DNA from 2 places in the Paraburkholderia caffeinilytica genome. Region 1 is predicted to be linked to the other one. Evidence: riboswitches for the same ligand, from Rfam matches in the RefSeq annotation. Region 1 holds a riboswitch; the other holds the start of a gene.
The links. A riboswitch is a leader RNA that binds a small molecule or an ion and turns the genes downstream of it on or off. The one in region 1 is predicted to bind glycine.
Positions count from the first base shown of each region.

Region 1 (11,766 bases):
GGGCATCAAGGCGCCGCTGATGGGCGGCGAAATGGTCCACACGCCGACCTTTATTCAGATCGCGGGCGACGCGGCGAACGGCACGGTGGCATCGCTCGCCGGCCTGCCGCTGGAAGAAATGCCGGGCGGCAAGGACTACGTCGCGAAGTACAAGAAGCGCTTCAACGAAGACGTGCAAACGTACTCGCCGTACGCCTACGACGGCGCGATGGCGATGTTCGACGCCATGAAGAAGGCTAACTCGACCGATCCGGCCAAGTACCTGCCGCTGCTCGCGAAGACCTCGATGCCGGCAGTGACGGCAGCGAACCTCGCATACGACACCAAGGGCGACCTGAAGAACGGCGGCATCACGCTGTACAAGGTTGTCGACGGCAAGTGGACGACGCTGCAAAGCGTGGGCGGGAAGTAAGCGGTTTCTCGCATGAGCAATTGAGTGTCGCGCGCGGTTTTGGCGTGGCGCTCGTTGCACAAAAAAGCCCTGCGGCTGTTTTGAACCGCAGGGCTTTTTCTTTGGTGCTTCGTCATGTGTAGCAGTCGCGACGCAACGTCATCACTCCCCGCGCAGCTTCCTTCCCTGCTGCCGAATCTGCTCCAGCGTCGCGCCCGGCGTGCTTGCCTCCTGCGGCATGCGAATCTCGATCACCGCTGCGCGTTTCGCTTCCATCGAACGCTGCAACGCCGGCAGAAAATCTTCGGTCCGCTCCACCGTCTCGCCATGCGCGCCGAACGACCGCGCGAACGCCGCAAAATCCGGATTCGTGAGACCGGTGCCATGCACGCGATTCGGATAATGCCGTTCCTGATGCATCCGGATCGTGCCGAAATGGCTGTTGTTCACGACGATGAAAATCACATGCAGGTCGTACTGCATCGCCGTCGCGAGTTCCTGCGCGGACATCATGAAGCAGCCGTCGCCGGCTAATGCGACCACCGCGCGCTGCGGATACATCGACTTTGCCGCAATTGCCGCGGGTATCCCATAGCCCATCGCGCCACTGGTCGGCGCGAGTTGCGAGCGGAAATGCCGGTACGAGAAATGGCGATGCAACCACGTGGCATAGTTGCCCGCACCGTTTGTGAGGATCGCGTCTTCCGGTAGATGCGCGCGCAACTGCTGGATGACTTCGCCCATTTGCACGTCGCCGGGAATCGGGCGTGGCTTGCGCCAGTCGAGATACGCGCGATGCGCTTCTTCCGCAGTGCCGCTCCATGCGAGCGTGTCAGAAGACGGCTTCAACGCGGCAAGCTGCGCTGCCAGCTCCGGCATGCCGGAGACGATTGGAAGATCCGCGGCATAGACGCGTCCGAGTTCTTCAGCGCCTTGATGCACGTGCACCAGCGTTTGCTTTGTCTTCGGAATATCGAGCAGCGTATAGCCGTTGGTGGTTGCTTCGCCCAAACGCGGTCCAAGCGTGAGCAGCAGGTCGGCATCGCGGATACGTTGAGCAAGCGCGGGATTGATACCGAGGCCGACATCACCCGCATAGTTCGGATGCTCGTTGTCGAGCGTGTCCTGAAAGCGGAACGCGAGGCCAATCGGCAATTGCCAATTCTCGACGAAGCGTTGCAGGTCGGCGCATGCCGCGGGCGTCCAACCGCTGCCGCCGGCGATGACCATTGGCCGTTGCGCGCCTTCCAGCAATCGACGCAACTCGCCCATCTGCGCTGCGGACGGCGACGCCGCCACGCGCTTGTAGGCGGGCGCGCCGGCAACAAGGTCGCACGCGTCGCTCAACACATCTTCCGGCAACGACAACACAACCGGTCCCGGACGCCCCGACGTCGCCGTGTGAAAAGCATGGCTCAGATATTCGGGAATGCGTTTCGGATCGTCGATTTGCGCGACCCATTTCGCCATCTGGCCGAACATGCGCCGATAGTCGATTTCCTGGAAAGCCTCGCGATCGAGATGCTCGCGCGCGCATTGGCCGATCAGCAGGATCATTGGCGTGGAGTCCTGAAACGCGGTATGCACACCGATCGATGCATGCGTCGCGCCCGGTCCGCGCGTGACGATCGCAACGCCCGGTCGACCCGTCAATTTGCCGACGGCTTCGGCCATGTTCGCCGCTGCCGCTTCGTGCCGGCACACGACGGTCTGAATGCGGTCGGTTTCGTCGTGCAGCGAATCGAGCACGGCGAGAAAGCTCTCGCCGGGTACGCAGAAAACACGTTCGACACCATGCGTGAGCAAGGCGTCGACGACGAGACGCGCGCCAGTAGTTTGGGTGGCGGAAGAAGATTCAGAAGCGAGCGGCATTGCGATGGAGTCTCCAGGCGTTGCGATGGGGGCGACGGGCGGCGGTGGAGCCCTCAACACTCCACAATATTCACAGCTAACCCGCCGCGCGAGGTTTCCTTGTACTTCGTCTTCATGTCGGCGCCGGTCTGCATCATCGTCTTGATCACGGAGTCCAGCGACACGTAGTGTGTGCCGTCACCGCGCAGCGCCATGCGCGCGGCATTCACGGCCTTTACCGAGCCCATCGCATTGCGTTCGATACACGGAATCTGCACCATTCCGCCGACCGGATCGCACGTCAGCCCGAGGTTGTGCTCCATGCCGATCTCGGCAGCATTCTCGACTTGCTCAGGCGTGCCGCCCATCACCGCCGCGAGCGCACCCGCGGCCATCGAGCAGGCCACACCCACTTCACCTTGGCACCCCACTTCCGCGCCCGAAATCGACGCGTTCAGTTTGTACAGAATGCCGATCGCCGCCGCCGTCATCAGGAAGTCGATCACGCCCTGCTCGTTCGAACCCGGCATGAAGCGCGTGTAGTAATGCAGCACGGCGGGAATGATGCCGGCCGCGCCATTGGTCGGCGCCGTGACCACGCGCCCACCGGCGGCATTTTCCTCATTCACGGCGATGGCGTAGAGATTGATCCAGTCGACCATCGACAGCGGATCGCGCAGCGCCAGCTCAGGATTGCTCGACAGCGCACGATACAACTGCGGCGCGCGGCGCTTCACATGGAACGGACCAGGCAAGTTGCCGTCCGCGTCCGGATTGTTGATGCCGCAACCGCGCGACACGCACGACTGCATCACATTCCAGATCTTCAGCAAGCCCGCACGTGTCTCTTCTTCCGTGTGCCAGACGCGTTCGTTGTCCCACATCAATTGGGCGATGCTCTTGCCGGTCGATTTGCAGAGCGCGAGCAATTCGGCGCCGCTGCGGAACGAATGCGGCAATTGTTCGACGGCGCTCAGCACCTTCGTGTTCGGCGCGCCTGCCGTCACCACAAAGCCGCCGCCGACCGACAGATAGGTCGACTCACGCAGCGTCTCGCCTTCTGCGTCGAATGCACGCAGCTTCAGGCCGTTCGGATGCTCCGCCAGCGCCTGGCGATAAAACGAAATGTGATCTTTCTGGACGAACGGCACTTCGTGCGTGCCGAGCAAGGCGAGTGTGCGCGACGCCTTCACCGCCTCGAGCCGCTGCGCGATCGTGTCCGGATCGACGGTGTCGGGTGCGTCGCCCATCAAACCCAGCATCACGCCGCGATCGGTGCCGTGACCCTTGCCGGTCGCGCCGAGCGACCCATACAGATCCACTTTCACCGACGCGGTCGCGCCGAGCAGCCCGTCGCGTTCGAGTCCTTGCGCGAACATCAGCGCTGCACGCATCGGCCCGACCGTATGCGAACTGGACGGGCCAATGCCGATTTTGAAGAGGTCGAACACACTGACTGCCATTTACTGCTCCCTGCTGATAAAAGTTAGTTTAGCGCGCCGGCAGCGGTAAGCACACGGCCAGCCACGCGGGCGGCGTCGGTGCGAGCTGCAGCGCGATCGGCGTATAGCGTCCGTCGAGACGCGCCGCCAGGTGAAACAGTTCTGTCGCGTTTTTCGGATCCCATTGACCTGAAAAACCGGGCACACCGGCCTCACGGCGTTTGGCATCGAACGGAACGTTCGAATGCACGAATTCTTCATGCGTTTTGCTGCCGTCCGCGTACGGCGTGAGCCAATTCAGCGCGGCAGCCAGCGACGCGCCGTTTTCCCCCTTTTCCGGCAACCAGTTGCGGTTGTGGCGGCGCGCAGCGAGCGCAGCGGTCACGAGCGGCTGCAGGTCGTACGTGACATAGTGCAGCGCGTCGCGCTCGCCGAAATCGAAAGTCGAGCCGTCGGGCGCGATGTTGTCGCCGATATGCTCGTCGAACAGGCGCTGCGCCGCGTTGATCATCTTGCGGTTATCCAGCGTGAACGCGGCCATCGAGATCAGCTTGATCCGGTGGCTTTGCCAGTTGTTCTTGAAGGTACCCATGAGCGGCCGCGGCTGCGCGTCGATCTGCGCGATATAGCCGCTCGCTAGCTTCGTCAGGAACGCCATTGATGCATTGCGCGTCTTCACCGGCAACGCGCTCGCGGTCATGTCGTAGGCGAGGATCAGGCCTTCGAAATGGGTTTCGTCGATCGGATTGAAACTGGGTTGGTAAGTCGTGACCCATGCATACAGCAAGCGGTCGACCAGCTTCAGATAACGGTCGTCACTGGTTGCGCGCCAGGCGAGCGCCGCGTCGCGCAGCAGATCGAGATCCTTCTCTGCCTCGACGCTCTGATCGTGGATGCCCTCGTGCGGCAGCGTGCCTTCGGTATGCAGTTTCGCTACCGCATGCGGCGGGTCGTTCAGATGTGCCTGCACATTGCTCACCAGCGCCTTGACGCCGGGATCGGCATTCGTGCGCTCGCTGGTTTGCAGCGCGGGCGCTGCGCAAAAATTCATTGCGGCTTGCGCCTGGCGCAGCGGCAGCAGCACCGCTGCGCCAGCCAGCAAGAGCGTGCAAGCCTGCTGCCACGTTTGGGTTCGCCTGATTTCGGTCCGGCTTTGCATCAATCGCACCTTTCGCGCCATGCGAAACTCCTCGTTAGGCTGATTCGGTGTGTGATGTTAGCCGTTTGCGGACACAAGCGACAGAACCGCGCAACGCCTGCTTACAAGCTTCAGACGATGCGCGGTTTGCGGCCTGGCTTACTCGTAGTCGGCGATCGGCACGCAGGAGCAGAACAGATTGCGGTCGCCGTACACGTTGTCCGCACGGCCGACCGGCGGCCAGTACTTCTTCGCGATCAGCGTGGGCAACGGATACGCGGCGGTTTCGCGCGCGTACGCATGCTTCCAGTCGTTCGCGATGACCACCGCTGCCGTATGCGGCGCGTGCTTGAGCGGATTGTCTTCGCGGTCCGAGCGGCCTTCCTCCACCGCGCGGATTTCGTCGCGGATCGCGATCATCGCCTCGATGAAGCGGTCGAGTTCTTCCTTCGATTCCGATTCGGTCGGCTCGACCATCAGCGTGCCCGGCACCGGGAAGCTCATGGTCGGCGCGTGGAAGCCGTAGTCGGCGAGACGCTTGGCGACGTCGTCGACGGTGATGCCGCTGGTTTCCTTGATTGGGCGCAGATCGAGAATGCACTCGTGCGCGACCAGTCCGCCCGGGCCGGAGTACAGCACCGGATAATGCGGCGCGAGTTTGTTCGCGACGTAATTCGCGTTGAGGATCGCGGTTTCGGTGGCCGCCGTGAGGTTCTTCGCACCCATCATCGCGATGTACATCCACGAGATCGGCAGGATCGACGCGGAGCCGTACGGTGCGCCCGACACGGCGCCGATGCCGTTCGGCGTGCGCTCATAGCCCGACGAAATCTGATTCGGCAGGAATTGCGCGAGATGCGCGCCGACTGCAACCGGACCGACACCCGGTCCGCCGCCGCCGTGCGGAATGCAGAAGGTCTTGTGCAGGTTCAGGTGCGAGACGTCACCGCCGAACTGACCCGGCGCGCACAGGCCGACCATTGCGTTCATGTTCGCGCCGTCCACATAGACCTGACCGCCGTGCGCATGCACGATCTCGCAGATTTCGCGGACGTTCGATTCGAACACGCCGTGCGTGGACGGATACGTGATCATGATCGCCGCGAGCTTGTCGGCGTGCTGATCGGCTTTCTTCTTCAGGTCGTCGATATCGACGTTGCCTTGCGCGTCGCAAGCCACCACGATCACCTGCATGCCGGCCATTTGCGCCGACGCCGGGTTCGTGCCGTGCGCCGAAGCGGGAATCAGGCAGACGTTGCGGTGGCCTTCGCCGCGCGACGCGTGGTACGCATGAATGATCAGGAGGCCCGCGTACTCGCCTTGCGAGCCGGCATTCGGTTGCAGCGACACGGCTGCGTAGCCGGTGGCCGCGACCAGCATCTGTTCGAGCTGATCGATCATTTCGCGGTAACCGACCGTTTGCTCGGCCGGCGCGAACGGGTGAATCTGACCGAATTCGGGCCACGTGACCGGCAGCATTTCCGAGGTCGCGTTCAGCTTCATCGTGCACGAGCCGAGCGGGATCATCGAGCGGTCGAGTGCCAGATCCTTGTCGGAGAGGCTGCGCAAATAGCGCAACATTTCCGTTTCCGAATGGTGACGGTTAAACACGTGGTGCGTGAGGTACGCGCTGGTGCGTTCGAGCGCGGCGGGCACGGTGCTCTCGGCGGGGAGTTCGGCGTCGAGTGCATCGATTTGCGGGACTTCGTCGACGAACGCCGCTTGCGCGAATGCCGCGAGCAGATCGGCGAGGTCGCTGCGCGTGGTGGTTTCGTCGATCGAGATGCCGACGCGCGTGTCGCTCACGCGGCGCAGATTGATGCGCCTCGCGGTCGCCGCGTCATGCAGCGCCTGGGTGCGTGCACCGGTTTCGAACGTGAGCGTGTCGAAGAACGTGTCGTTGACGAGCGCGTAACCGAGCTTCTTCGCGCCGGCCGCGAGCAGCGCAGCGATCCGGTTCACGCGTAGTGCGATCGTCTTCAGGCCGTGCGGGCCGTGATAGACGGCGTACATGCTGGCCATGATCGCGAGCAGCGCTTGCGCGGTACACACGTTCGAGGTCGCCTTCTCGCGACGGATGTGTTGTTCGCGCGTTTGCAGCGCGAGACGCAGCGCGGGGTTGCCCTGCGCGTCGACGGTCACGCCGACCAGACGGCCCGGCATCTGACGCTTGAATTCATCGCGCACGGCGAGGTAAGCCGCGTGCGGGCCGCCGAAACCCACCGGCACGCCGAAACGCTGGGTGTTGCCGACGGCCACGTCCGCGCCCCATTCGCCCGGCGGCGTGAGCACCGTCAGCGCGAGCAGATCGGCGGCGACCACCACGTGGCCGCCCGCTGCGTGGATCGCGTCTGCGAGTGCGCGGTAGTCGCGCACATCGCCGTTCACGCCCGGGTATTGCAGCAGCACGCCGAACGCATTCGCGTTCGCCGCTTCCGCAGCCGGGCCGACTTTCACTTCGATACCGACCGGCGTGGCGCGCGTCTTCACCACTTCGATGGTTTGCGGCAGCACGTCGTCGGCAACGTAGAACACGTTCGACTTCGGCTTGCCGATGCGTTGCAGCAGCGTCATCGCTTCGGCGGCGGCAGTGGCTTCGTCAAGCAGCGAGGCGTTCGAGATCGCCAGACCCGTCAGGTCGACAATCATTTGCTGGAAGTTCAGCAACGCTTCCAGACGGCCTTGCGAGATTTCCGGCTGATACGGCGTGTACGCGGTGTACCAGGCCGGATTTTCGAGCACGTTACGCAGGATCACCGTCGGCGTGTGCGCGTTGTAGTAACCCTGTCCGATGTACGAGCGGAACACCTGGTTCTTGTCCGCCAGCTCACGCAGCGCGGCGAGCGCTTCCGCTTCGCTCTTCGGCTGGGCGAAGGGACCGAGCGGCAGCGTTTCGGTGCGGCGGATCGTCTTCGGAATGACGGCGTCGATCAGCGCCGCGCGCGACGCGAAGCCGAGGGCTTCGAGCATCGCATGCTGGTCGGCCGAATCCGGGCCGATGTGCCGTTCGGCGAAGGCGTCATGCACTTCGAGCGCGGCGAGCGAGAGAGGAGTGCGGTTCATCAGACGATCCGGGTGTTCGAGCTTCATGAGGTGTTCCTGGCGGTGCGGGCGTCCGTTCGACGATGGAATCGGACGCGCCGCGCCTGTCGGGTTTAAACGTAAAGGTGCAACTTGCGGTGAATCAGGCGCCGATCGCCTTCGCGTACGCGTCCGCGTCGATCAGGCGATCCTGCGATGCGTCCGCGGCCGGCTTGATCTTGAAGAGCCAGTTGTCGTACGGCGCGCTGTTGACGCCGTCCGGCGTGTCGGCGACGGCCGGGTTCGCTTCGATGATCTCGCCCGAAACCGGTGCGTAGATGTCGGAGGCGGCTTTCACCGACTCGATCACGGCGACGGTGTCGCCGGCGCCCACGGTCTTGCCCAGTTCCTGGACTTCGAAGAAGACGATATCGCCGAGCGCTTCCTGCGCGTGGTCGGTGATGCCGACCGTCAGCGTGCCGTCCGCTTCGGTGCGGACCCACTCGTGCGATTCGGTGTATTTCAGATCGGCCGGGATGCTCATCGGATGCTCCTATGCGGTGTGATTCGGTATGAACTTAAAAAGGGCGCCCAAACCTGGCGCTTCGCGCCTGGCCCCCAGCAGGGGCAAGAAAACCTGGGTACGCCAGTGTTTTCCTGAAAGGTGACGCACGCGCCGGCTGCTTAAACTGCGAGCACCTTGCCGTTGCGCACGAACGGCAGTTTTACCACGCTTGCGGGTACGTTTTTGTCACGAATCTGGACGTGAACGGTATCGCCCGGCTGCACACCTTTCGGCACGCGCGCAAAGGCGATCGATTCCTGCATCGTGGGCGAAAAAGTGCCGCTGGTGATTTCGCCTTCGCCCTGCGGCGTGACGACTTTCTGGTGAGCGCGCAGCACGCCCGCCGCCTTGCCGTTTTCCTTCAGCAGGATCAGACCGACGAACGCCGCCTGCGAGCCGTCGGCTTCAAGCTTTTTCTTGCCGACAAATTCACGCGGCGAAGTCAGATCGACGGTCCAGGCGAGGCCGGCGTCGAGTGGCGAGACGGTGTCGTCCATATCCTGGCCGTACAGGTTCATGCCGGCTTCGAGGCGCAGCGTGTCGCGCGCGCCGAGACCGGCGGGGCGCACGCCTTGTGCTTGCAGCGCGTTCCACAGTGCTGCGACGTGATCCGCCGGGACGATGATTTCGAAACCGTCTTCGCCGGTGTAGCCGGTGCGGGCAACGGTGAGTTCGCCGAACGGCGTGCCTTCGACGCGGGCGGCGTTGAAAGGCTTCAATGCTTCGGTGGCAGCGCGTGCGGCCGGCACGGTTTGCCAGACTTTTTCGCGGGCGTTCGGACCTTGCACGGCGACGATCGCGTAGTCGCGGCGCGGCGTGATGGTCAGGCCGAAGTTGCCCTCGGCGTTGAGCTTGCCGAACCAGGCGACGTCTTTATCGGCCGTGCCGGCGTTGACGACCACGCGGAAGTGATCTTCGCCGAAGTAGTAGACGATCAGATCGTCGATCACACCGCCGTTCGGGTTCAGCAGACAGGAGTAGAGCGCGCGGCCCGGCGTTTGCAGCTTGGCGACGTTATTGGCCAGCGCGTATTCAAAAAAGGCGCGCACGCGCTCGCCGGTGAAATCGACGACGCACATATGCGAGACGTCGAACATCCCGGCGTCGGTGCGCACGGCGCGGTGTTCGTCGATCTGCGAGCCGTAGTTGACGGGCATGTCCCAGCCGCCGAAATCGACCATGCGAGCGTTGAGCGCACGATGGGTGGCGTTGAGCGGGGTGTGTTTGAGTTCGGTCATGGGGCCTCGGGCGTCTCGCGAAACAAAAAAGGCCATGCGGCGCTACGCCTCGCGGCGGATGCCTGCGAGCGATGGCGTTGCATGACCCCTCTGTCCTCGATACCTGAGAGATTGCGCTCCCGTGCGATGTTGCAGCTGTCATCGCTACGGTGAAACGCGCGCCCCTTCGGTGGGCAGCCTGCCAGAATCTGCTCGACGTACGTTCGATGTACGCGACGCAGACGGCTACTGCCGCTCTCCAGAGTGCGAAAAACCGGTGCCTTGATCTTGCTTGGGCGCGGGTTCTTCGACGCGGTCGGTCCTTTTGCCTGAGAGTTTGCGGGTGTGCCCCTTCGGCGGCGCGGCCTGCGATTTTCTGCGGCCAGCACGCTCTCCCGACGCGTGCGGCGAATGTACGCGAGGGCCGGGGGCTTGTCAAATAAAGGCCCGCAAGGGGCGTGGCGGTTGGCGCTGCAAGATCGCGACAGTCAAAAAAAGCGCGGGACGTGACGCCCGCGCTTTTTTGCTTCAGTGCCCGAACCGGCCCGATTATTCGCCGATGGCGTGCGCTGCGTTATCCAGTTCCTGGTTCAGCACATGCTGTTCGTCGCCGGACAGGCCGCCGCCGTGTTGTGCCGCCATATCGTGGGCCTCCTGACGGATTACGTCGAGGCGGTGGTGCAGTGCGCCGCCTTGCGGGGGCGGGTAATAGCCTTGATTGACGCGAGCGTCGATGCGGCGGCTCAAGTTGTCGATACGGCCATTGACCTGGCTGAAGCGCTGATCCGCGATTTGCTGCGGGTTAGGGCGCGGCGCCGGCGCGGGTTGCTGGGGAGCCACCACGCAGGCGGCCAGGGAACTGAGCAAAGCGCATGCTGCTACTGCGCGGACGATACGGGGCATGGACTCTCCGGAAGTCGTTGTCGTTTTGTAGTGCTACTGGGGTAGCAACGGATTGCCGGGAATTCGCGCTGACCGCAGAGGCGGGGTTATTTGTAACGTTATGTTCCTTTCGGGATTGTCAGGCTTTGGCTCATGGCGTCTTTGGCGGCGGCATGGTCTGCGTGCTGCCGCCAAATGGCCAGAAAGCGTCCCGCAGCGTACGGCAATAATCAGCGAATACGTTCGAACGGCAGCCGGACGCCTTCCTCGGAACTCCGGGCTGCAAGCTCGATGATCGTCATGACGTCGACCGCATCCTGAGGGCTGATGGGAAACTTCGCGCCGTTCTGAATGGCGTCCGCCAAGGCAATATAAAAGCCGATGTATTCCCCATTGCGCGTAGGCACTTCCCGCTCGACTTCCTGATCGCCTTCGAGCACGCGCAATACCCCAGCCGTGTTGCCGGCGCCGAATCCCTCGTCGCCGGGCCGTAAGCCGGCTTTCAACTGATCCTCCTGCGTATCGAGCCCATATTTCACGTAGCTCCCTTGCGTGCCGTGAATCGCAAACCTTGGCGCGACCAAGGCAGTCAACGCGCTTGCATGCAACACCACCTCGAAGTCGCCGTACCCGAGCTGGATATGGACGTAGTCCGGCGCACTGGCCTGGTCGCGATGCGTCCGAACCGTCGCGGACACGGTCTGCGGTGCGCCGAACAGCGCCAACGCCTGATCGATCAGGTGCGGTCCGAGATCGAATAGCAGACCGCCGCCGCGCGAAGCCTCCTCGCGCCAACGCTGCCGAACCTCCGGCCGGAAACGGTCGAAATGCGATTCGTATTGCGTGATGCGCCCCAACTCTCTGCTGGCCAGCAGATCCCGCACGGTCAGGAAATCACCGTCCCAGCGGCGGTTGTGAAAGGGCACGAACCGCTTGCCGCGAGCCAGTGCAATGTTGGCGAGCGTGTGGGCGTCGGCGGCGGTCAGCGTGACGGGCTTGTCGACCACCACGTGCTTGCCCGCTTCCAGCGTGCGGCGCGCCAGGTCGAAATGCGTGTCATTGGGCGTCGCGATGACGACGCAGTCGATTTCTTCGAGCGCCAGCAGGGCGTCCAGATCGGCCACCACTTTTGCGTGCGGGTAATCGGCCAGCGCGTGCTCGGGCTGACTCGTCGCGATGGCCGCGATGCTCGCTCTCCCGCAGTGCTCGATTACCGGCGCATGAAAGGTCGCGCCAGCGAAACCGTAACCCATCAATCC
Region 1 is NZ_CP031467.1:2,039,160-2,050,925, reverse strand. Features, by position in the region: gene DSC91_RS25475 (branched-chain amino acid ABC transporter substrate-binding protein) at 1-412, shown strand, start outside; gene DSC91_RS25470 (thiamine pyrophosphate-binding protein) at 554-2,263, opposite strand; gene DSC91_RS25465 (L-serine ammonia-lyase) at 2,317-3,705, opposite strand; gene DSC91_RS25460 (alginate lyase family protein) at 3,734-4,864, opposite strand; gene gcvP (aminomethyl-transferring glycine dehydrogenase) at 4,982-7,912, opposite strand; gene gcvH (glycine cleavage system protein GcvH) at 8,007-8,387, opposite strand; gene gcvT (glycine cleavage system aminomethyltransferase GcvT) at 8,528-9,646, opposite strand; glycine riboswitch at 9,727-9,898, opposite strand; glycine riboswitch at 9,933-10,033, opposite strand; gene DSC91_RS25440 (hypothetical protein) at 10,175-10,528, opposite strand; gene DSC91_RS25435 (oxidoreductase) at 10,738-11,766, opposite strand, start outside.

Region 2 (11,766 bases), on a different replicon from region 1:
CGATCATGCCGGGCACTGCGTTCTGTATCGCGGCAGCGCTGGTCGAGTATTTTTGCGGGCTGGCTCCGGCGCTCACGGTCATGCTGCTCGGCCTCGGTATCGCCGACTATCTGTTCGTCCCGCCCTACGCAACCATTGCCGTATTCGATCGCGCCGATCTGATCCTGCTGGTCTCGTATCCATTGGTGACCCTGATCGTCATCATTCTGATGGAACGCCTGCGCCGCTCGCAGTTTCGTGCGGAACTGATCGCATCCGTTGCACAGTCGCGCTATGAGATGCTGCTGCGTCACGACAACGAACGCATGCTGGCACGCCGCGCCGTCGACGAAACGCACCGGCTGCTGCGCCATCTGTCGCATCATCACAAGACCTTTATTTTCATTCAGGCACTCGAGCGCAACGCGCTGCAACCGGTGGACGACGTCAAGCCGCACGGCGTGCTGCCGCGTCTGCCCAACGAAATTGCGCCGGGACCGCGTTTTGCCGATGTCGATCCCGAAGACATCCAGCGGCTCAGCAAGGCACTGTGGCCCGGCAGCCATCGCGTGCGCCTGAAAATCGGCGACGGCGCGTCGCGGCTGACCGAGTGCGTGTGCGAACGGTTCACCACGCACGCCGGCGAATTTCTCGTGCTGCGGATCGGAACCTGATCCATGAACCAACCAACGAGTCTCTTCTTACCCGGCGACGATCATGCCGTGCTGATGCTGCACGGCCTGTCGAGCTCGCCGCTCGAACTACGGTTTCTCGCCCGCTATCTGAACACCGAGGGCTTCACCACCTGCGCGCCGGTCCTGCCGGGCTACAGCGCAGGCTCGGAAGAACGGGCAATGGAGGCGTGGCTCGAAGCCGCCGTGCGCGAGTACGACGCGCTGGCCGCGCGCTTTACCCGCGTCTCGATCTGCGGGTTGTCGATCGGTGCGGCCCTCGCGCTGGCGCTGGCGCATCGCCGTCCGGAGGCGCAGTCGCTCGTGTTGTTGTCGCTGACGCTCTCATACGACGGCTGGGCAATCCCCTGGTATCGTTTCCTGCTCAACTGGGCGTACTTCACGCCGATGCGCAAACGCTGGCGCTACCGCGAGGAAGCGCCGTTCGGCCTGCGCAACGAGGCGCTCAGAGCGAAGATTGCCCGCGCGATGCAGCGTAGCGACTTCAGCGAAGTCGGGCCGTCGACGATCTCATTGCCGGCATTGCATCAGGCGAGCCGCCTCGCCGCGAGCGTGCGCGCGCAGGTACGCGACATCAAGACCGATTGCCTGATCGTCCATGCCATCGACGACGAGACGTCGAGCCCTCGCAATGCCCGCTTTGTCGCCACGAATATCGGCGCTGCTTTCTTACGCACAATCTGGCTGGATGATTCGTATCACATGATTACGTCGGACAACGAGCGCGAAATCGTTGCGCGCGAAACCACCCTGTTTCTGCGCGAGAGCGAAGTCGTCCATGGCGGCGACGACAGCGGCAAGCAGCAGGTCGTCTCGAAGGCTTTGGCGCGACGCCTCAGGCAACTCGCGGCGCTCGGCAAGGAGCGCGCATGACGGCGCCCACCACGCTGAGATTCGGCAGCACCGTGCACGCGTCGCTGCGTACTCGTACGCCACGCAGGTTCGGCAGATCCGCGCGCCTGTCGCTGCTGCTCGCCGCTGCGTTGGGCCTTGGCAGTGCGCGCGCTGCGTACGCGGACGACGCAAGCGCGGGTGCGAGCGCGACGAGCGACGCCGGCACGGGCGCTGCAACAGGCACCGACACTGCCGCCGGCGCGGGCACTGCCACCTCCACCGCCGCAGCCACCGACAGCAAATGGAAAATCGGCGTGGGTCCTGGCGTGGTGATTACGCCCAAGTACCCGGGGTCCCGTCAGCTGACCGTATTCCCGTTCCCCGCGCTGGACATCTCATACGACGACCGGATCTTCTCACAGGGTCCCGACGTGCTCGGCGTCAATGTGCTGCGCGGTCCCGCCTATCACGTGGGCGCGGCTCTCAGTTTCGATTTCCAGAGCCGCAAGGAATCCGACGATCCGCGCCTGCATGGACTTGGCAATGTGAATGGCGGGCCCAAGCTGAAGCTTTTCGCCGACTACACGTGGTGGGCATTCACCGGGTCGGTAGCGTTGTACCAGGATATCGCCGGGAATCACCAGGGAACGACGGTCAGCACGGATTTCGTGGCGTCCGCGCCGGTTGGCGGCTGGTTGTTCTCGGTGGGCCCGGGCTTCACCTGGGCGAATGGCACCTATACGCGGACGTTCTTCGGCGTGTCCCGTCAGCAGAGCGCGGCGTCAGGATTGCCCACGTACAACACCAGCGCGGGGGTGCGGGACGTCCATATGAACGCCATGGTGACTTACGACTTTTCAAAGCACTGGAATGGATCGGTTTCCGCCACGTTCGGACGACTGGAGCACGACGCGGCGAATAGCCCGATTACCGAAAAAAGATTCGAGCTCAATACGCTCGCTTCAGTGAACTACAAGTTCTAGTTGCTGGTTTCTCGTGCGCTCGCGGCACGCGAGAAACCAGTAGCCAATCGCGGTTCACTCCCCCGCGCCCAGCTCTTCGACTTCGATCCCCAACTCCGCAGCCATGCGCCGCACCACGATCTGAAGCCGGCTCACCTCATTGGCAAGCCGCTTCTGTTCAGCCTTGACCGCCTCGAACGCGGACAGCGGCACGACTTCATCTTCTCCCCCCGGCTGGGCAAGATCGCTTGCGCTGACTTCGCCGCATAGCAGATGCATCCAGCGATTTTCGCGCTCGCCCGGCGTGCGGGCCAGCTTCACCACTCGCGGCGGATCGTTGGCAGCCAGTTCGTCGAGAAACGCCTCGACCGACGAGATGTCGGCAAATCCGTGCAGGCGCGCGCTGTTCAAGCGCAACTCGGCCGCGGTCTGCGGACCGCGCAGCAGCAGCGTGGTCAGTAACGCAGCCGACTGGCTCGGCAACCCCAACACCCGATTCATGTTGTGCTCGAAGCGCGGCACGCGGCTGCTGCTGCCTTCCATCACCAGGCTCAGCCGCTTCAATCCGTCGACGGCAGTCAGCACCTCGGCCTCCGTCGCGTTCATCACCGGCGCCCGGCCGGTTTTCTGATTGCAACCCAAGGTCAGCGCGTTCAGCGAAAGCGGATAACTGTCCGGTACGGTGTGCTGCTTTTCGACGAGCACGCCGAGCACGCGCCCCTCAAGCAAGGTCAAAGCGCGAATGGAAGGACGGGAAACAGCGTCGGGCGTGGAGTTCATAGCGGATGTCGCGGCATGCGCCGCCGGGTCTCGTGGAGGGTGTGCCTTACCGTTGCACAGCCGGGCGCGGGTTTTAGTTTGTGGGCACTATGATAAACGGCCCGGCCGCTCGTGGTGCACGAATCTCGGCGATGACCTCGCACGTGCGGTGCTCTGTGGCACGACCCGCGTTGCCGCAAGACGTGCTTCCCTGGACCATTCACCCGCCCATCCGCTCGCGCGTCCGGCGATAAGCACGCTTTCGCGCCAGCGTATTTTGTTTCGTTGACGAATTCCCATATTAGAGATAATTTCCCTAATATGGAAAACACATTCTCAGACGACAACGCCATCGACCGCCGTATTGCCCAGCGTCTGCGCGGGCTGCGCGCCGAGCGCAACTGGTCGCTCGACGAGCTTGCCAAGCTGAGCAATGTCAGCCGCGCCACCTTGTCGCGCCTCGAGAACGCCGCCGTCAGCCCCACGGCGAGCGTGCTGGGCAAGCTCTGCGTCGCCTACGGCTTGCCGATGTCGCGCCTCATGCACATGGTCGAGGAAGACTTTGCGCCGCTGGTGCCGCGCGACGCGCAGACGGTCTGGACCGATGCAAGCGTCGGCTTCCGGCGCCGTTCGGTGTCGCCGCCGGCCCAGGCGCTGAGCGGCGAGGCGCTGGAGTGCGAGCTCGACGCCGGCGCGCGCATCACGTATGAAGCGTCGCCGAGAGCCGGCCTCGAACATCACCTGATCCTGCTCGAAGGGCAGTTGCAGATCACCGTCGACGGCCGAAGCCACGACCTGCAACCCGGCGACTGCCTGCGCTATCAGTTGTTCGGTCCCAGCACTTTCGTCACGCCCGCGCACAGCGCGGCGCGCTACATCCTCTTCATCGTCTGAGTTCGAGCCACCATGAACGCGACTGCCATCACGACCTTTTCCGCCGACGACCTCGTTCGCCATCTGCCCGAACTCGGCGCGCTGCTGCATGCCTGCGTCCATGACGGCGCAAGCGTCGGATTTGTACTGCCGTATAGCGTCGAAGAGGGTGAGGCGTTCTGGAGCCGAAAGGTGCTGCCGTCGCTGCGCGCGGGCGCGTTGGTGCTGTTCGTCGCCCGGCATGGCGAGTCGATCGCCGGCACCGTGCAACTCGATCACGACACGATGCCGAATCAGCGCCATCGCGCCGAGGTGCGCAAGCTGCTGGTCCACCCCGGGTTCCGCCGTCAGGGTATTGCCAAAGCGCTGATGGTGGAACTGGAGCGCTGTGCGCACCAGTTGCAGCGCAGCCTGCTGACGCTCGATACGCGCACGGGCGACAAGGCGGAGCCACTCTATGCCGCGCTGGGTTATCAGACGGCCGGCGTGATCCCGCAGTTTTGCCGCGACACGCTGGAGGAGCGGCTTGATTCAACCACCATCATGTACAAGACGCTGTAAGCGTGACGTCGTCGGGCCGCCTGTGAAGTGCGCGCGCAGTGGCCGATCCTGACCGATGCGCCGTGATGGCGGCCGCGACGCAAACACAAGCAAGTCTTCAGCGTGCGGTTTAACGGCGCGAATCGAACGCGATCCGCACCGCCAGGCCGGCGAGCACGGTGCCCATCAGCCACCGTTGCACCAGCAGCCACACCGGCCGCCCGGCGAGAAACCCGGCGATCGAACCCGCCATGCTCGCAATCAGCGCGTTGATCGTGACGGCGATGACGATCTGCACGCAGCCCAGCGCGATCGACTGCGTGAGCACGCTGCCGTGCGCCGGTGAAATGAATTGCGGCAGCAGCGACAGATACATCACGGCGATCTTCGGATTCGCGAGGTTCGTGACGAGGCCCATGGTGAAGAGCTTGCGACGGCTGTCGTGCGGCAGGTCGCGCACCTGAAACGGCGAGCGGCCGCCCGGCTTGACCGCCTGCCACGCCAGATACAGCAGGTAAAGCGCGCCGCCAAAACGCAACGCGTCGTACGCATAGGGCACCGTCAACAGCAGCGCGGTGATGCCAAACGCCGCGCAAAACATGTAGAACACGTAGCCGAGCGCGACTCCGCCGAGCGACACGAGCCCCGCGCGCCGCCCCTGGCAGAGCGATCGCGAGATCAGATAGATCATGTTCGGGCCGGGTGTGAGCACCATGCCAAGCGAGACCAGGGCAAAGGCGAGCAGCGTTGTGGCAGCGGGCACGGCGTTCTCCAGTGTGAATTGAAATCGGGCAATGCGGTCAAATATAGCCGATGCCGTCGATCCAGTCCGCCAATCCCATACGAAACATCCGGATGAGTGGTTGAAAGGCGTTTATCGCATCTGACTACGCCCCTTTTCGTCCGGCTGATTGCGCGCTGCATGACAGGAAACACTTGCGGTGAGGATTTTTGCCCGGTATTGTCATGCCGTTCTGCAACGCAGCGCGGGAGAGATCGTCAGAAGATTGTGACGACGCCGACGGAGCAACCGCCCCGGAAACTCTCAGGCAAAAGGACCGCGCAGCCGGAACATCTGGAGAGCGGCGCCGTGCGCGCCCACCGAAGGGGATTCCCTGCATACCGCTTGCATCGCGCGTACGCTCACGGGAAGAAACTCTCAGGTACATGGACAGATGGGGCATCGACGCCGGTTTCGACACGAAATCGACACCGGTGATGCTCAACTACTCTGGACCATGTCATGTCACGAATCGCCATTATCGGCGCCGGCATTACCGGCGTCACGACTGCTCACGCCCTGGCGCAATGCGGCCACCACGTCACCGTGTTCGAACGTCATCGCTATGCGGCGATGGAGACCTCGTTCGCCAACGGCGGCCAGTTGTCCGCCAGCAATGCCGAAGTCTGGAACAGCGCGGCCACAGTGCTGAAGGGCTTGCGCTGGATGTTCACGCGCGACGCCCCGCTGCTGCTCAATCCAATGCCCACGTGGCACAAGTATTCGTGGATGGGCGAATTTTTGCGGCAGATTCCGCACTACCGCGCGAACACCGTCGAAACGGTGCGGCTCGCGATCGCGGCGCGCGAGCATCTGTTTTCGATCGCCGAGCGCGAAGGGATCGACTTCGATCTGGAGCGGCGCGGCATTTTGCATATCTACAAGACGCGCAAGGAATTCGATGCGGCCGGCAAGGTGAATGAATTGCTGCGCGAAGGTGGGCTGGAGCGGAATCCGGTGACGTCGAGCGAGTTGCATGCGATCGAGCCCACGTTGCACGGCAATTTTTTCGGCGGTTTTTTTACGCCTTCGGATTCCACCGGCGATATTCACAAGTTCACCCGAGGGTTGGCGCAGGCCTGCGTGCGGCATGGCGTGGAATTTCACTACGATGCGGACATTACGTCGATCGAGCAGCCGGCCGAGGGGCGATTTTCGTTGATGGTCAATCTGGAAGGCGAGTCGCAACGGTTTGCCTTCGAGCGGATCGTGGTGTGCGCCGGTGTGAAGAGCCGCGAGTTCGCGGCAATGCTTGGCGATCACGTGAACGTCTATCCGGTTAAGGGTTATTCGATCACCGTGTGCCTGGATGATGAAGCGAGTCAGCAGAACGCGCCGTGGGTAAGTCTGCTCGACGACAGCGCCAAGATCGTGACGAGCCGGCTTGGCGCGGATCGGTTCCGCGTGGCGGGGACTGCGGAGATCAATGGGTTCAATCGCGATATCCGCTCGGATCGGATTGCGCCTTTGGTCGACTGGACTCGACGGTATTTTCCCGAGGTGTCGACTTCGAAGGTGATTCCGTGGGCGGGGTTGCGGCCCATGCTGCCGAGTATGTTGCCGAAGGTCGGGCGCGGGAAACGGCGCGGCGTTTTCTATAACACCGGGCACGGGCATTTGGGGTGGACGTTGTCGGCGGCCACGGCGCAGGTTTTGGCGAATTCTATTCAATAGGTGCTTTTTTTGGCCGCAGGCACGGGTGGCTTTTGCCTGCGGCTTCCTCGTTGAAGCTAGCCGTTGAGGCGCGGCCGAGGGCGGAAAACTGATGAAATTGAAGGCCCACCTGGAAATCCGCCTCCTTGAGCGTTGCTAGTCATACCTTCTTAAAAACGCCTCATACGCGACCGTCGAGTTGAGAGCTTTCGCTGATTCGTTTTCCAATCGGGCAGCATCATCATCGTCGCTAATCGACACAAACAGAACAATCTGTTCCCTGTCCGGTCCCGTGCCAAAAAGGCCCTCGTTGTCGAGCAACTGTAGTGCCGCCACCATGTCGCCGTGCACCCTCTCGACGAAAGAAGGGAAATCCGCGTGTTCAAGTTCAGATCTAAGTCTTGCGGAAATTCCGTTTAAGTTGGAAGCCTTCCACGCTTCATATTTCCATTCGGACACACTCCATTTGAACTCCGGCGCTTCTTCGTCATCAGGAACCTCCATTTCCTTCCTGATCTGCAGCAGCGCTTCGATCGAGTTGGCGGCCGGCACGACGGTCATGGCACTGCTGTCGGTGTATAGCGCGTACGCGTAAAAATGCTCACCCGGTCGGGCAGATCGAAGATCCTCAAAACTTGCTCTTGCTGCGTGAGCAATGTCTCGCTGAAAATCGGAAAAGGTATCCATGGTTTTCTCCGTCCAATCGCTACTATTGATTGCTATTTCCGAAAATGGCCTGGCCAATTTTTTGTAACTCTGCCGTCATTGCGGCAGTCGCGTCTGGAGGCGACAAATCCTGTCGACTGATCGTTGCATCTGCCCTCTGTAGACCATCTGCCACTGCCTTTGCGTTTGCAACGGAGTGGCCGGCATTCGGTGCCCACATGAGCGCCCCTTGATCATATACAGGGTCAATCCCATACTTCTCCGCGATCGCCCGACTCCTCGCCAATTGCGCCTGCATTCTTGGATTGTTAGCAAATTCGCCCTTGAAGATAATGTGATGCGCATGAGGATTTTCCATCCCTTCAGGAGGATTTGTTCCGGACAACTTCTTGAAATAGGTGCCCCAACATTCGGCTAACCCGTTTGGATCACAAAACTGTATCGGATCGTGAACGTATGCATGGGTACGCCAACCGCCATTCAGACCGATTGGATCAACGCTCAGGTAGTGTCCCGTTGAAGGATCATAATAGCGGTTGAGGTTGTAGTGGAGATCATCTTCCTCGTCTGCCCACTGGCCCGGAAAGCGCAGCGACAAATCAAATCCACCGTTTTCGTTCGACTCAGTGATCAATCGTCCCCACAGCGTATGGTCTACTTTACGGACCAGATGTCCTTGTTCATCAAAAATAGCGCCTGGCAACCCGATGGGGTTGGAGATTACTGGGTATATACCGGCATCCGTCTCTTGCGCCAACGGCACAAAGTCGCCCGGGGAGATATGCCATGTCGTCGCGCTTCCTACGGTGCCATTCTTTTCGTGCCACCGCTCGGCAAGCCTCGACCCATCCCACAGAAATCTCACCGCTTCAAGTGTACCGGCAGCGCGCTTCTCCACCCGCCGATTAAACGCGTCGTACCGATAAGTCCAAACCCCTCTTTCCGGTGTACGCACCTTCACCAGCCGGTTCAACCCATCCCACGTGTATTGCCAGGTCTTAGGCCTGAAGCCAGGCTGCTCAACCGTCTTTTCGATCGTCCGCCCGCGCGCATCGTAACGATAGCGTGCGTAACCGACGCGTTCCGGGAGTCCTCCTGGCAGGTAACGGCGAACGTCGGTTGGCCCCTGCCGGCCATGCGCTGCAATGTTGAGGTTCGCGTCATAGCGGTAATGCTCCGGTGGCTGACGGAGGCTATGTACGGACGCTATCTGTCCACGTACGTCACGTTGATACGTCACGCTGTCGGAGTCAGTATCTGCACGCTCCAACTGTCCGGCCGCATCGTACGAATACAGCTGACGCGTGAGTTGTTCCAATGCTTGAACCGGGTTCGACTGTATCTCGTCGAACGCCGATCGCGGCCCCGCGACCTGCCGACGCACACGGCCCAACGCATCGTATTGCCGCTGCATGACGAACTCACCAGCCTGCCGGCCTGTTTCGCGCCCCTGACTGTCGCGCAGGATCGACATCGGACCGACCTTGGTCAGTCCGCCGAACTGGTCGTATTCATACTGCGTCTGCCGATGCGGCGTTATTCGCGCACTGCGTCGACCTTCGGCGTCGTACGCGTGCTTCAGGAGATCACCGTGCTGGTCCTCTCCAATCAGACGCCCCTTTTCGTCATAGCTGAGGCGGGTTACGTGGGCGGACTCTCCTCGCACTTCGGCCATAGCGAGCCGACCCGCATCGTCGTAGGTGTAGGCCAACTCTACGTCGCCGGCATCGACCGTTGCCAATCGACCAGACGGGTCGTACCCATAGCGCCATTTACCCCCGTCCGGCAGCGTCTTTACAAGCAGACGCCCGACAGCATCCCGTTCGTAGTGCGTCGTGCGGCCGCCCCAGTCGATCTCAGTGATGAGCCGACCTGCGCCGTCGTAACGATATTCCCACGTCTCGTACAGCGCATTAACGACCTTCGTCAGCCTCGTAGCATGGTCGTACTCAAATCGGGTAATGTGGCCGGCAGCATCAATCGACGCCGTAACAAGATCAAACGGTCCGTACTCGCGCCGGGTAACGCGACCGAGTTGATCGCTCTGCTCGACGAGCAGACCTTCGGTGTTGTACCGCGCACGGACAACGGCGCCCTCCGGCTGGACAATCTTTGCGACCGCGCCACGTGGATTCTCAGCACCCGCCGAATGGTCATACCGGGTGACGTTGCCGTCAGGATCGACTTCTTCGAGGAGACGCCCAAGGACATCAAATACTGTACGGAATTCCGCGCCGGTCGGCAGTCGAGCCGTGATCAGCCGTAGCCGCGCGTCGTAGTCGAAACGCATTTCCCCACCGCCATCGAGGATGCGCAAGAGTTCGCCGCGCTCTCCGTATCGATAACGCTTATTCCTCCCGTCGGGTCCCGTGCGAGCTATCAAGCGCTGCAGATGGTCGTATTCAAACTTCGTGCGTACTCCATCAGGTAGCACGACCGCGGTCATCAGTCGGCTGTCGTCATATTCAAACCATGTCGTGTGGCCGCCTGGTTCCTCGACAGACACGAGATTGCCCGTATCGTCGTAGAGAAATTGGGTGCGTCGACCGAGCGCATCCGCCTGCGCCAACAGCCGTCCGAATCCCCACTCCCGTACGGTGGTGTGGCCGAGTGGATTTGTCTCAACAGTGACCAGACCGTCTGCGTTGTAGTCGTAGACCCACTCGCCGTCACCGTCGATGACGCGCGTGCGACCGTCCTCGTAGACGAATTGCCCGGTGTGATACCCCTGCCTCGTACCCGTTTCGACAACACGGCCAACCTCGTCGTACAGGTAGCGGACGTCGGTCTGATCGGTGTCGCACCAAGCCGTCATCCATCCATTGCGGTCGTACGTGTAATTGAAATGACCGTGCCGGAAGCTCGCGACGCGTGCCAGCATCTCCCCGTCATATCCGTATTCGACGAGCGTTCGCGGCTTGCCCGAACCGTCGTAAAGAACAATCTGGTCGACCTCGCGCTTCGCACCGCGATACAGAATATCGAGCCTGTAACCGTCCGTATGCACCAGTCCGTCGAGACGGCCGTCCGCGTCGTATGCAAAGGTGCAAGCATTGCCGTTCAGGTCCTCGATCCGCTCGAGCCTCGAAGTTTGAGCTTCGGCAAGCGGCGCAAATACCAATACCTGTCGTGTCTCGTAGTCGAAAATCCGCGGCTCGTCCCGCTTGCCGATCAGGCGATAGCGAGGCTCGCGCAGGTTGATGCCGTCGAGACCGACTTCCGGCGCAACGAAGGTGATCGTCTGTCCAACCGCGTCATGGAATCGCACGAGGTGTCCGTCGTCGAACGACAGGCGCTGCGACCAATTGTTTGACCACTTGGGGCCCAGAAGCCCTTTGTCTTCCGAACGCGTGCGGTAACGCCGCGTGAACTGCAAGGGCAACACACCCGGAATTGAAATGTCGGTGCGGACGTCGACCACCTCGCCGGTCGCTACATCGACCGGGTCTTCCTTGCACGTGGAGACTTCGTCTTTTTTTCCCGACACCTCAGCAGATCGGGTTGGCTCCCGTTTCGGAAGTGCATCTCCGAGCATGCCACCTAGCTTTGCGCCAAGCAGACCGCCAAGCAAACCCGCGAAGAACTCTTCACCGGCGGTAAGCTCGGGATTCTTCGGTCCGTATTGTCCCGTCGTTCGGTCAACCCAAACGCTTTTACGACCCGAATTGACCTTGGCACTGCAATGAGTCGAATGGCCGATACGCACCAGCGGCAGGCTGTTGATCGTGATGGTCTTGCTGCCTTCGACCAGCGGCTCAGGAGAATTCGAATGTTTGGAGCATGACGTAACATCGGTGACGCGGGCGGCGGCTTTTCCCTCAAACGTGACGTTTCCTGATCCGCGCGTGATCTTCCCGCAGTTGCTACCCATACTCTGACTCGCCGACGCGAGTGCGCTGCCCAGGCTCAGCCCACCGGCCATGCAGACGCCAACGATAAGTGCCCCTGCAAGTCCCCCGGTCGCCACCGTCGCGGCGACCATTGCTCCAATGGCGATGCCCACCGCGAGCCCAGCCATCATTCCGAG
Region 2 is NZ_CP031466.1:1,450,360-1,462,125, reverse strand. Features, by position in the region: gene DSC91_RS06570 (DUF4118 domain-containing protein) at 1-653, shown strand, start outside; gene DSC91_RS06565 (alpha/beta hydrolase) at 657-1,544, shown strand; gene DSC91_RS06560 (MipA/OmpV family protein) at 1,541-2,488, shown strand; gene DSC91_RS06555 (YceH family protein) at 2,543-3,247, opposite strand; gene DSC91_RS06550 (helix-turn-helix domain-containing protein) at 3,548-4,120, shown strand; gene DSC91_RS06545 (GNAT family N-acetyltransferase) at 4,133-4,660, shown strand; gene DSC91_RS06540 (LysE family translocator) at 4,770-5,402, opposite strand; glycine riboswitch at 5,617-5,710, shown strand; gene DSC91_RS06535 (D-amino acid dehydrogenase) at 5,883-7,094, shown strand; gene DSC91_RS06530 (DUF4303 domain-containing protein) at 7,230-7,760, opposite strand; gene DSC91_RS06525 (DUF6531 domain-containing protein) at 7,783-11,766, opposite strand, start outside.
Region 2: it holds a riboswitch for glycine, as region 1 does, so the genes downstream of both, DSC91_RS06535 (D-amino acid dehydrogenase) here and gcvT (glycine cleavage system aminomethyltransferase GcvT) in region 1, are expected to answer to the same signal.